3 regions of the Leifsonia sp. NPDC058194 genome follow, and region 3 is predicted to be linked to each of the others. Evidence: predicted binding sites of a transcription regulator. Region 3 holds the regulator's gene; each other region holds the start of a gene.
The links. Region 3 encodes LexA, which represses DNA repair genes until DNA is damaged. Its sites were predicted from a motif close to TCGAACANNTGTTCGA; they were not measured.

Region 1 (3,270 bases), 370 kb from region 3:
CGGGCGAGTACGTCTCGGTACGCTCCCAGCGCGAGCTGCTGGAGGCGTCGAGCCCCAACCCGGCGACGCGCTCCGCCCTCCCGCACCTCGACGTCGATGCGAACGAGCTGACGCTCGTCTACCGCGCCCGGGGCATGTCAGCGGAGGATGCCGCCGCCCGGGCCCGCGAGACCTTGCAGACTCTGCAGGCGTACACGAGCGAGATCCCCGTCGGCGACGTGGCGGCCGGGACCGCGGCGGCACCGGAGGTGGACGAGCACGAGGCCGTCGGCAACGGGTGGAGCGCCGCCCTGTCGAGCTTCTGCTTCTTCGCCTCCGGCGCGCTCGTGCCGATCATCCCTTACCTCTTCGGCCTCGGCGGCACCACGGCCGTGCTCGTGTCCGCCGGCCTGGTCGGCATCGTGCTGCTGGCGACCGGCGCCGTCGTCGGCCTGCTGTCGGGCGGGTCGCCGCTGAAGCGCGCGCTGCGCCAGCTCGCGATCGGCTTCGGCGCCGCTGCGGCGACCTACCTGCTCGGACTGCTGTTCGGGACCGCGCTGGGCTAACGCCTCCGCGGGCCGTCGATCCCGTAGACCAGGGCGCCCGCGAGCGGGATGAGCAGGAACCACAGCCAGCTGTACTGGTAGCCCCAGATCCCGCTCGTCACGAAGAACAAGATGACTGCGATGAACGGCATCACTGAGACGACGAGGAGCCCCCAGCGGTTCGTCGGCCGATAGCGCTGGTCCGCGTACGGGTCGCCGGGGGCGTACGTCGCGCCCGGGTCGTAGGCCGCCGCCGGCGGGACCGGCGGGGCGGGCTGCGTCGGCTGGGCGGGCTGAGCCTGAGCGGGCCGTCCCGCGTGGTCGTCGAGGTGCAGGCCACCGGGCAGATCGGCGAACAACGGGGCCAGATCGCCGCGTGTGACGGCCGAGCGGGCCGACGCGACACGCGACTGCAGCTCGGCGTCGTCGAGCCTCCCCGCCGCCGCATGCGACTGCAATGCCGCAACGGCACGCTCGCGCTCGTCGGTGCTGAGGCGCAGCGACGCGCCGGACGGGTCGTTGAGGTCGGTCATGCGGCCAGTATGCCAGGGGTGGGACGCACGGTACAGGATGCGCGTGTCGGCCGTCCGGTCTACACTCACATTCGAACATTCGTTCGAATCGAGGAGGTGACTGCGATGACCGACGTCGACGAAGCGGTCGCCGTGTGGACGACCGACGACGGCATCCCGCTGCGATTGGTCTGGCGTTCCACCCGTTACCGCGTGAGTGACATGCCGACCGTCTGGGCGGTCGCGCCGGCGTGGTGGCGGCCGTTCGGGGAGCACCGCTACGACGTGGGCGCGCTCCCGCGCGAGATCGGCGGCTGGCGGTTCCAGGCGACCAGCGACTCCGGGGTCGCCCACGTGTTCGATGTGCGGCACGACGCCGTGGACCGCACGTGGCGGCTGGTGCGGGTCTTCGACTGACCGCTGCGATCGCACCGGGCGGGTTCAGCGGGCGGGCGTCGCCGCGGGCGGGCGTGCCTCCCGCCGTCGTCCGGCGGTATCGCATAGCCTCCTGGGGTGATGGACGACCGCTACGGATCCGATGTGCTCGCACCGGGATGGAAGACGGCCGGGCGCAAGCCCGTCCCCGATGTCGAGGCCGTGCGCGACCTCGTGGTCGAGGAGGCCGCCACCGGCTTCTGCGGGGCGGTCACCCGCCTGGAGGCGCAGACCATCGAGCTGGAGGACTACTTCGGCACCAAGCGCGTCTTCCCGCTCGGATCCGCGTTCCTGATCGACGGTGAGCCCGTGCGGCTCGTCGTCCCGAAGCGCGCGAGCGGCGGCACCGGGCGCACGGCGTCGGGTTCGTTCGCCGTCGGTGAGCAGAAGGCGCGTATCGCGCGAGCGAGCCGCATCTTCGTCGAGGGGCGGCATGACGCCGAGCTCGTCGAGCGTGTGTGGGGAGACGATCTGCGCGTCGAGGGCGTCGTCGTCGAGTACCTGGAGGGTGTGGACGACCTGGACGCGATCGTGCGCGAGTTCGCTCCCACCCGGGAGCGCCGGATCGGCGTGCTGGTGGACCACCTCGTACCGGGCTCCAAGGAGAGCCGGATCGCCGAGACGGTCGCGCGCGGCCCGTTCGGGGCGCACGTGCTCGTGGTCGGTCACCCATTCATCGACATCTGGCAGGCCGTGAAGCCGGCCAGGGTCGGCCTGGAGGCGTGGCCGTCGATCCCCCGCTCGATCGAATGGAAGCGCGGGATCTGCGCGGCACTCGGCCTCCCCCACGAGAACCAGGCCGACATCGCCCGGGCGTGGAAGCGCATCCTGGGCCAGGTGCGCACCTTCGCCGACCTCGAGCCGGAGCTGCTCGGCCGCGTGGAGCACCTGATCGACTTCGTGACCGAGCCGGCGTAGGTTCAGCGGGCGCTGAGCGGGCTGCGAACGCGCGGCGCAGGGGGCTGGGCCTGAGCCCTGTGGCTGCGATCGAATCACCGCCCCAGGTGTGTCCCCTCGCTCGCATCTCGAAGTGCTCCGATGCCACAGGGCTCCCCCGGTTTCCCCGCACCAAGCCAACCCGATCGAGGCCTCCCACTCGGTCCTGCCGCCGCCATTTGCGTGGGCGTCGTGCCGACATTCAGTGGACGAGACGGTCTCCCTGCGAGGTCGAGGCTGTCGATCTCCGGGGTCTGCTTTGCAGGTACTTCGCCGAGTGCAGGCCTGGTCGCACAGCGTTGACGTTGCCAATGGTCACTTCAGGAGCAACGAACGTGGATTCCAACCCGAGCGGAGGGTGCGGGTGCGCTCAGGAATTGCGATCGCGTCGATCAGACTCATGGGGCGTCCCACCCGTTTGACTCGAACGCCTGGCCGCCCCAATCGTCACACGACGCCAACTGGGTGATCGATGCGCCGGTGATGCCGGCGATCGTCGAGCCCAGACCGTCCAGCAGGTCCCAGGTCGCCTCACCGGATGCGGTGACGTGCTCGGCCAGCGCGCCCGCAGCATCCCGCACCAACGTCGTGGTGCCCTGGGTCGAACTCGTCGACTGCGGCATGCTCGTGCCGTCGAACACGTTCGCGGTCGTCTCCGCCACCGACTGCGACACCCGGTTCCCGGCACGGTCATACGAATACGACGCCACACCACCGGACACCCCACGACCGGCACCCGACGTGTTCGACCGGGTCAGCTGGTTCGAGTCGTTGAACGCGGCGGTCTGGGAGAAGTTCCCGTCGGCGGCACCCGAACACGTCCACCCCGTCCGGTTACCCGCCGGGTCGTACGCGTACGTGTT
Region 2 (3,270 bases), 300 kb from region 3:
GTCGACCGTCACCTTCTTGAGGTTGTTCGCCTCGGCGTCCACCACGCGCAGCACGCGCTTCTTGTCGATCTTGCGGCGCTTCGCCGGGATCGGGATCTCGCGCCGCCCGGCCAGGTAGTCGCCGGTCAGCGAGTCGGTGTTCGCGAGCAGCTCGTCGTACGAGCCCGAGTGCACGACATGGCCGCCGTTGACGCCCGCTCCCGGACCGATGTCGACGATCCAGTCGGCGGTGCGGATGGTGTCCTCGTCGTGCTCGACCACGATCAGCGTGTTGCCGAGGTCGCGGAGCGCGACCAGGGTGTCGATCAGGCGCCGGTTGTCGCGCTGGTGCAGGCCGATGCTCGGCTCGTCGAGGACGTAGAGCACACCGGTCAGACCGGAGCCGATCTGGGTCGCCAGACGGATGCGCTGCGCCTCGCCGCCGGAGAGGGAGGCGGCCGCGCGGGAGAGGTCGAGGTAGCTCAGGCCGACCTGGATGAGGAAGTCGAGGCGGATCTTGATCTCGCGCAGCACCTGCGCGCCGATCTTCTGCTCCCGCTCGGTCAGGTGCAGCTTCTCCATGAACGAGCGCGCGTCGCTGAGGCTGAGCTGCGAGGCGTCCGCGATGCTCGCGCCGTGAACGAGCACGGCCAGCACCTCGGGCTTGAGCCGCTTGCCCTTGCAGACCGGGCACGGCACCTCGCGGAGGTACTCGGCCCAGCGGGCGCGCTGGGTGTCCGTCTCGGCCTGCAGGTACTGGCGCTCGATGTACGGCACCACGCCCTCGAAGCCGGAGGTGTAGGACATCTCACGGCCGTAGCGGTTCTTCCACCGCACCTTCACCTCGAAGTTGTCGCCGTGCAGCACGGCGTCCTTCACGGTGTCCGGCAGCTTCTTCCACGGGGTGTCGAGCGAGAACTTCAGGTCGCGCGCGAGGCCGGCGAGGAGCTTCTCGTAGTAGTTGAAGAGGCCCTTGCCCTGCGTCGTCCACGGCACGATGACACCCTCGGCGATGCTCTGGGTGTCGTCGCCGAGCAGCAGGTCGTCGTCGACCGACATGCGGGTGCCGAGGCCGGAGCACTCCGGGCAGGCGCCGAACGGCGCGTTGAACGAGAACGTGCGCGGCTCGATCTCGGTGAGCTGGATCGGGTGGCCGTTCGGGCACGAGAGCTTCTCGCTGAACGACTGCCACGCCTCCGGGCCCTCGCGGTCGACGAAGTTGACCTGCACGAGGCCGTCGGTCAGCCGCAGTGCGGTCTCGAGCGAGTCGGTGAGGCGGGTCAGGATGTCCGGTCCGGCGACGAGACGGTCCACGATGACCGAGATGTCGTGCTTGTACTGCTTCTTGAGCGTGGGCGGCTCCGAGAGCTGGATCATCTCGCCGTCGACGAGGGCGCGCGAGTACCCGCTCGCGGCGAGCTCCTTGAAGAGGTCGACGAACTCCCCCTTCTTCTGCGACACGACCGGGCTGACGACCATGTAGCGCGTCCCGGCCTCGAGCTCCATGAGCTGGTCGGCGATCTGCTGAACGGTCTGGCGCTGGATCTTCTCGCCGCAGACGGGGCAGTGCGGCACCCCGATGCGCGCCCAGAGCAGGCGCATGTAGTCGTAGATCTCGGTGATGGTCCCCACCGTCGACCGCGGGTTGCGGTTGGTCGACTTCTGGTCGATGGAGACCGCCGGGCTCAGCCCCTCGATGAAGTCCACATCGGGGCGGTCGACCTGGCCGAGGAACTGCCGCGCGTAGGCGGAGAGCGACTCGACGTAGCGGCGCTGGCCCTCCGCGAAGATCGTGTCGAAGGCGAGCGACGACTTGCCCGACCCCGAGAGGCCCGTGAAGACCACCAGCGAGTCGCGTGGGATGTCGAGATCGACGTCGTGGAGGTTGTGCACACGGGCGCCGCGGACGCTGAGATGCGAACCCGTCGTCCGGCCGATGCTCCCCTGCCCGTGGGTCGCGTGACCCTGGAGGTTCTGCCCCTGAATGCCCTGCCCCTGAATGCTCACTCGTCCCATTCTCCGCTAAATCCCTGGCCGCTCGACCGATGTTCGCCGTCCGCGCACGGGCGTCGTTCTTTCGAAGTTGTGTTCGATTCTAGCGCGCCCGCGGCGGACGCCGGTCCGCACGCGCGAGTCTAGGCGCGACCACCGACATCGGCGACGGGCGTCCTCGGGTCAGGCGCGCGACCGGCGCAGGAGCACGGTCCCGAGCGCGACGGCCAGGGCCAGGACGGCGATCCCGGCCGCGATCGCGGACAGCCCGCCCGTTGCCGGCTGCCGGAGGGCGAGGATCGCGACGGCGACCGCTTGCGCCGGGACCTGGACGACCAGGAACCGGCGCGCCCCGGGAAGCAGCGCGGCGGGCTGCAGCCGGGCCCGGGCCGGCACGGCGAGCATCCACGCCGCCAGGAGGTGCAGGGCGTGCACCCCCGCGATGAGGCCCAGGATGCGCACGGATACTCCCGTGGCGGGCTCCAGCAGCGCTGAGAACGCCAGCACCGCGACGAGCAGCCACGCCGTCCGCCACCGCGGCATCGCGATCGTCAGGGAGACGAGGACGACGCAGAGCACCGGCCACGGCCCGCTCGGCGCGGCCGTCAGCGCGAGCGGGAGGGCGACCGCGGCGAACGCGACGCGGAGCATCCACCCCGGCACGGTGCGGGGCAGTCCGGGGACGACGCTCCGCACACGGCCCCGGCCGTCCGCGGCGGTTGGCGAGCGGCTCATGCCGGCCTCCCCGAGACCGCCCGGCGCTGCGGCGCTGCCAGCCGCTTCAGGCGCGCGTCCCGGTCCGCCGACGCCCACACCAGCAGCTCCGCGCCCGCCGCCGCGAGTCGCTGGAACCGGACGTCCCGCTCGGCGGAGACCAGTCGCAGCGCGATCCGGTCCCGTTCGGCCAGTCCGCCGGTCGTCGGCACCGGCAGCACGTCCACCACGATCACGCGATGCCCGGCGGCTCGCCAAGCCAGCGCGAGGCGAACGGGCTGGTCGTCGAGGAAGGTGGACAGGATGTACACCAGGGCGCCCGGCGCGAGGCGTGGTGGACGCACCCGTTCGGCCACGGCGCCGCGCGCCGCCGTCGTCTCGATCGACCGCAGCACGGCGTGCCGATGACGAGCACCCGCGCGGGGAGGCAGCGCCCGCGACGGGGCCGCCAGGTCGTCGAACCCGACGCGGTCGCCGGCAGCGGCGTAGGCGGACGCCAACGATGTCGCGGCCTCCCGGGCGATGTCCAGCGACCGGATGCCGGGCCGCGGGTACGGCACGGCCCAGTCCGCGACCTCGGCGGGG
Region 3 (3,270 bases):
ACCTCGTTGGAACCGTTGGCCGCCCAGATCCAGCTCGCATCGAGTCCGTGGCCGAGGTAGCGCGCGAACGCCTCCCGCACGTCGGTGAACTCGCGGTCGGGGTAGCGGTTCACGCCGGTGATGGCGACCGCGACGCGCGCGACGATGTCGGCCGCGACATCCTCCGGCACCGGATGCGTGTTCTCGTTCACGTTGAGTGCGACGGGAACGGACTTCTGCGGGGCGCCGTACGGCGTCCGTCCACGCAGATCGTCACGGATCGGGAGGTCGGAGAGGGAGGTCACCCATCCATGCTAGCCATGCGAGCGAAGGCCCGATCCCACATGACGCGGCGTTCGACCAACGCGCCCGACTATCGTGCCCGACGGTCGCGCGGGAGTCAGTGCGCGTACTTGCTCGGGATGGCGAGCTGCTGCCCGGGCGACACGACGCCCGAGCCGTCCAGCCCGTTGAGCTGGACCAGGTCGGCGATGACGTCACGCGGGTCGGCGCTCGGAGCGATGCGCTCGGCGACCGCCCAGAGCGAGTCGCCCGACTCCACCGTGACGTGCTGGAAGGACACATGGGTCTGCTCGCTCGTCGCGACCGCCCCACCGCCGTTGAGGGCGAAGACCACGGCGCCGATGACCAGAGGAAGAGCGAGGAGTGCGGTGAGGACCGCACGTCCGCGGCGCGTCAGCCGCAGACGCGTACGCGCACCAGCCGGGAGAGCGGGAATCGAGTGGAATGATCCCATCGCCGTCGTGCTCATGGCCTTGACCTCCTTGTGCGACGCGGATGCGAAGCTTTGTTCCGAATGTATCTTCGAATGTTCGAAATCGCAAGACCCGGTACGCCGAGAAAATCAGCCACGGATTTCGAGACACACTCGAACACATGTTTGTTTCCGGCCGTATCGTGGATACAGTTTCGATTGTCTGGAGTTCACCTTTCCAGGCACCACCGACATTCGGGACGAGCGGATGCGGTCGAGCTCACGAAGGGACGAGCGTGTCGAACGAGAACCAGGCTCCGCGCGGGGGCACACGCCGCCGTAAGAACCTCAGCGAGAAGCAGCTCGCCATCCTCGACGTGATCCAGAAGTCGGTCAGTCAGCGGGGGTATCCGCCGAGCATGCGCGAGATCGGCGACGCCGTCGGCCTCTCCTCGCTGTCGTCGGTCACGCACCAGCTGAACCAGCTCGAGCTGAGCGGCTACCTGCGTCGCGACCCGAACCGCCCGCGGGCGCTCGAGATCCTCATCGATCTGCCGTCGCCGTCCGCGTCCGTCGACTACGAGAACCAGACCCCGGTGGGCGACGCGGCCATGGTGCCGCTCGTCGGCCGTATCGCCGCCGGCGTGCCGATCACCGCCGAGCAGCAGGTCGAAGAGGTCTTCCCGCTCCCCCGCCAGCTCGTCGGCAACGGCGATCTCTTCATGCTGAAGGTGGTCGGCGAGTCGATGATCGACGCCGCCATCACGGACGGCGACTGGGTCGTCGTCCGCCAGCAGAACACCGCCGAGAACGGCGACATCGTCGCGGCGATGCTCGACGAGGAGGCGACGGTGAAGGTCTTCCGCCAGCGCGACGGCCACACCTGGCTGCTGCCCCGCAACTCCAACTTCGAGCCCATCCTGGGCGACTTCGCCCAGATCCTCGGCAAGGTCGTCGCCGTCCTCCGCGCCGTCTGACCCACCCACGGGGTACCGCTCGACCACATTCGCGACGAAAGTCGCGTTTCCACGCCCCATACGTCACATTCGTGACGAATGTGCGCGGTGAGCCGGGGGTCAGCGCGTCAGGCCCAGCCGAGCTCCTGGAGCTTCGCGTCGTCGAGCCCGTAGTAGTGGCCGATCTCGTGCACCAGGGTCACCCGCACACAGGCGCGCAGCTCGTCGATGCTGGAGCAGCTCGCCTCCAGGTTGTTGCGGAACAGGGTGATCCGGTCCGGCAGCTCGCCGAATCCGTAGACGCCGCGCGTCGTCAGCGGGCGTCCGCTGTAGAGCCCGAACAGGCGCGGTCGGTCCACTGAGGGCTGGTCCTGGATGAGGAACGCCACGTTGTCGAGGTGTCCGACGATGGCGTCCGGCAGGGCGTCGAAGACCTCGCCCACCAGGACCTCGAACTCGGCATCCGTCATCTGCACCATGCGCCCATCCTGGCGCACGGCGACGGGGCCGCGACCCGCCGTCCGCCCAGGGCGGAACAGCGGCTCACGGCCCCGTCGGATTGATCAGGCGTCGACCGAGGCGCGCTCGCGCACGGCCCGGGTAGCCTCCAGGATGTTGCGCAGCGAGGCCACGGTCTCGTCGTAGCCGCGCGTCTTCAGCCCGCAGTCCGGGTTGACCCACAGCTGGCGGCCCGGGATCGCGTTCAGCGCGGTCTCGAGCAGTTCCGTGACCTCCGCGACGGAGGGCACACGCGGCGAGTGGATGTCGTAGACACCCGGGCCGATGCCGTGGTCGAAGCCGGAGGTCTGGATGTCGTGCACGACCTCCATCCGGCTGCGCGCGGCCTCGATGCTGGTCACGTCCGCGTCCAGGTTGCGGATCGCGTCGATCACCACGCCGAACTCCGAGTAGCAGAGGTGCGTGTGGATCTGCGTCTCGTCCCGCACCCCGGCGGTCGCGAGGCGGAACGAGCCGACGGACCAGTCGAGGTAGGCGTCCTGCGCTGCGCGCTTCAGCGGGAGCAGCTCGCGCAGCGCCGGCTCGTCGACCTGCACGACCCGGATGCCCGCGCTCTCGAGGTCCTCGATCTCGTCGCGCAGGGCGAGCGCCACCTGACGGGCCGTCTCGCCCAGCGGCTGGTCGTCGCGCACGAACGACCAGGCGAGGATCGTCACCGGGCCGGTCAGCATCCCCTTGACCGGCTTCTCGGTCAGGCTCTGCGTGTAGGTGGACCAGTCCACCGTGATCGGCTTCGGGCGCGACACGTCGCCCCACAGGATCGACGGGCGCGTGCAGCGCGAGCCGTAGGACTGCACCCAGCCGTTCCGCGTCACCGCGAACCCGTCGAGGTTCTCGGCGAAGTACTGCACCATGTCGTTGCGCTCGGGCTCGCCGTGCACGATGACGTCGATGCCGATCTCCTCCTGGAGGTCGACGACGCGCTTGATCTCGGCCTGCATCCGCGCAAGGTACTCCGCCTCGGTGATGAGCCCTGCGACGAGCTGGGCGCGGGAGCGGCGGATGTCGCCGGTCTGCGGGAACGAGCCGATGGTCGTCGTCGGGAGGAACGGCAGCGCGAGGGCGGCGTCCTGTGCGGCCAGACGGTCCTCGTAGGCGCCG

Region 1: a site for LexA is predicted at 1,129-1,144, ahead of ACFVU2_RS09850 (DUF6504 family protein). Genes of this name have one in related genera too.
Region 2: a site for LexA is predicted at 2,057-2,072, ahead of uvrA (excinuclease ABC subunit UvrA). Genes of this name have one in related genera too.

What each region holds. Positions count from the first base shown of each region.
Region 1 covers NZ_JBHVVL010000002.1:637,021-640,290, forward strand. Annotated here, with positions in the region: gene ACFVU2_RS09840 (VIT1/CCC1 transporter family protein) at 1-545, shown strand, start outside; gene ACFVU2_RS09845 (DUF1707 domain-containing protein) at 542-1,057, opposite strand; gene ACFVU2_RS09850 (DUF6504 family protein) at 1,163-1,453, shown strand; gene ACFVU2_RS09855 (DUF3097 domain-containing protein) at 1,553-2,389, shown strand; gene ACFVU2_RS09860 (hypothetical protein) at 2,806-3,270, opposite strand, start outside.
Region 2 covers NZ_JBHVVL010000002.1:707,300-710,569, forward strand. Annotated here, with positions in the region: gene uvrA (excinuclease ABC subunit UvrA) at 1-1,917, opposite strand, end outside; gene ACFVU2_RS10165 (hypothetical protein) at 2,155-2,706, opposite strand; gene ACFVU2_RS10170 (DUF58 domain-containing protein) at 2,703-3,270, opposite strand, start outside.
Region 3 covers NZ_JBHVVL010000002.1:1,008,242-1,011,511, forward strand. Annotated here, with positions in the region: gene ACFVU2_RS11620 (histidinol-phosphate transaminase) at 1-284, opposite strand, end outside; gene ACFVU2_RS11625 (LysM peptidoglycan-binding domain-containing protein) at 380-751, opposite strand; gene lexA (transcriptional repressor LexA) at 991-1,671, shown strand; gene ACFVU2_RS11635 (metallopeptidase family protein) at 1,779-2,129, opposite strand; gene metE (5-methyltetrahydropteroyltriglutamate--homocysteine S-methyltransferase) at 2,214-3,270, opposite strand, start outside.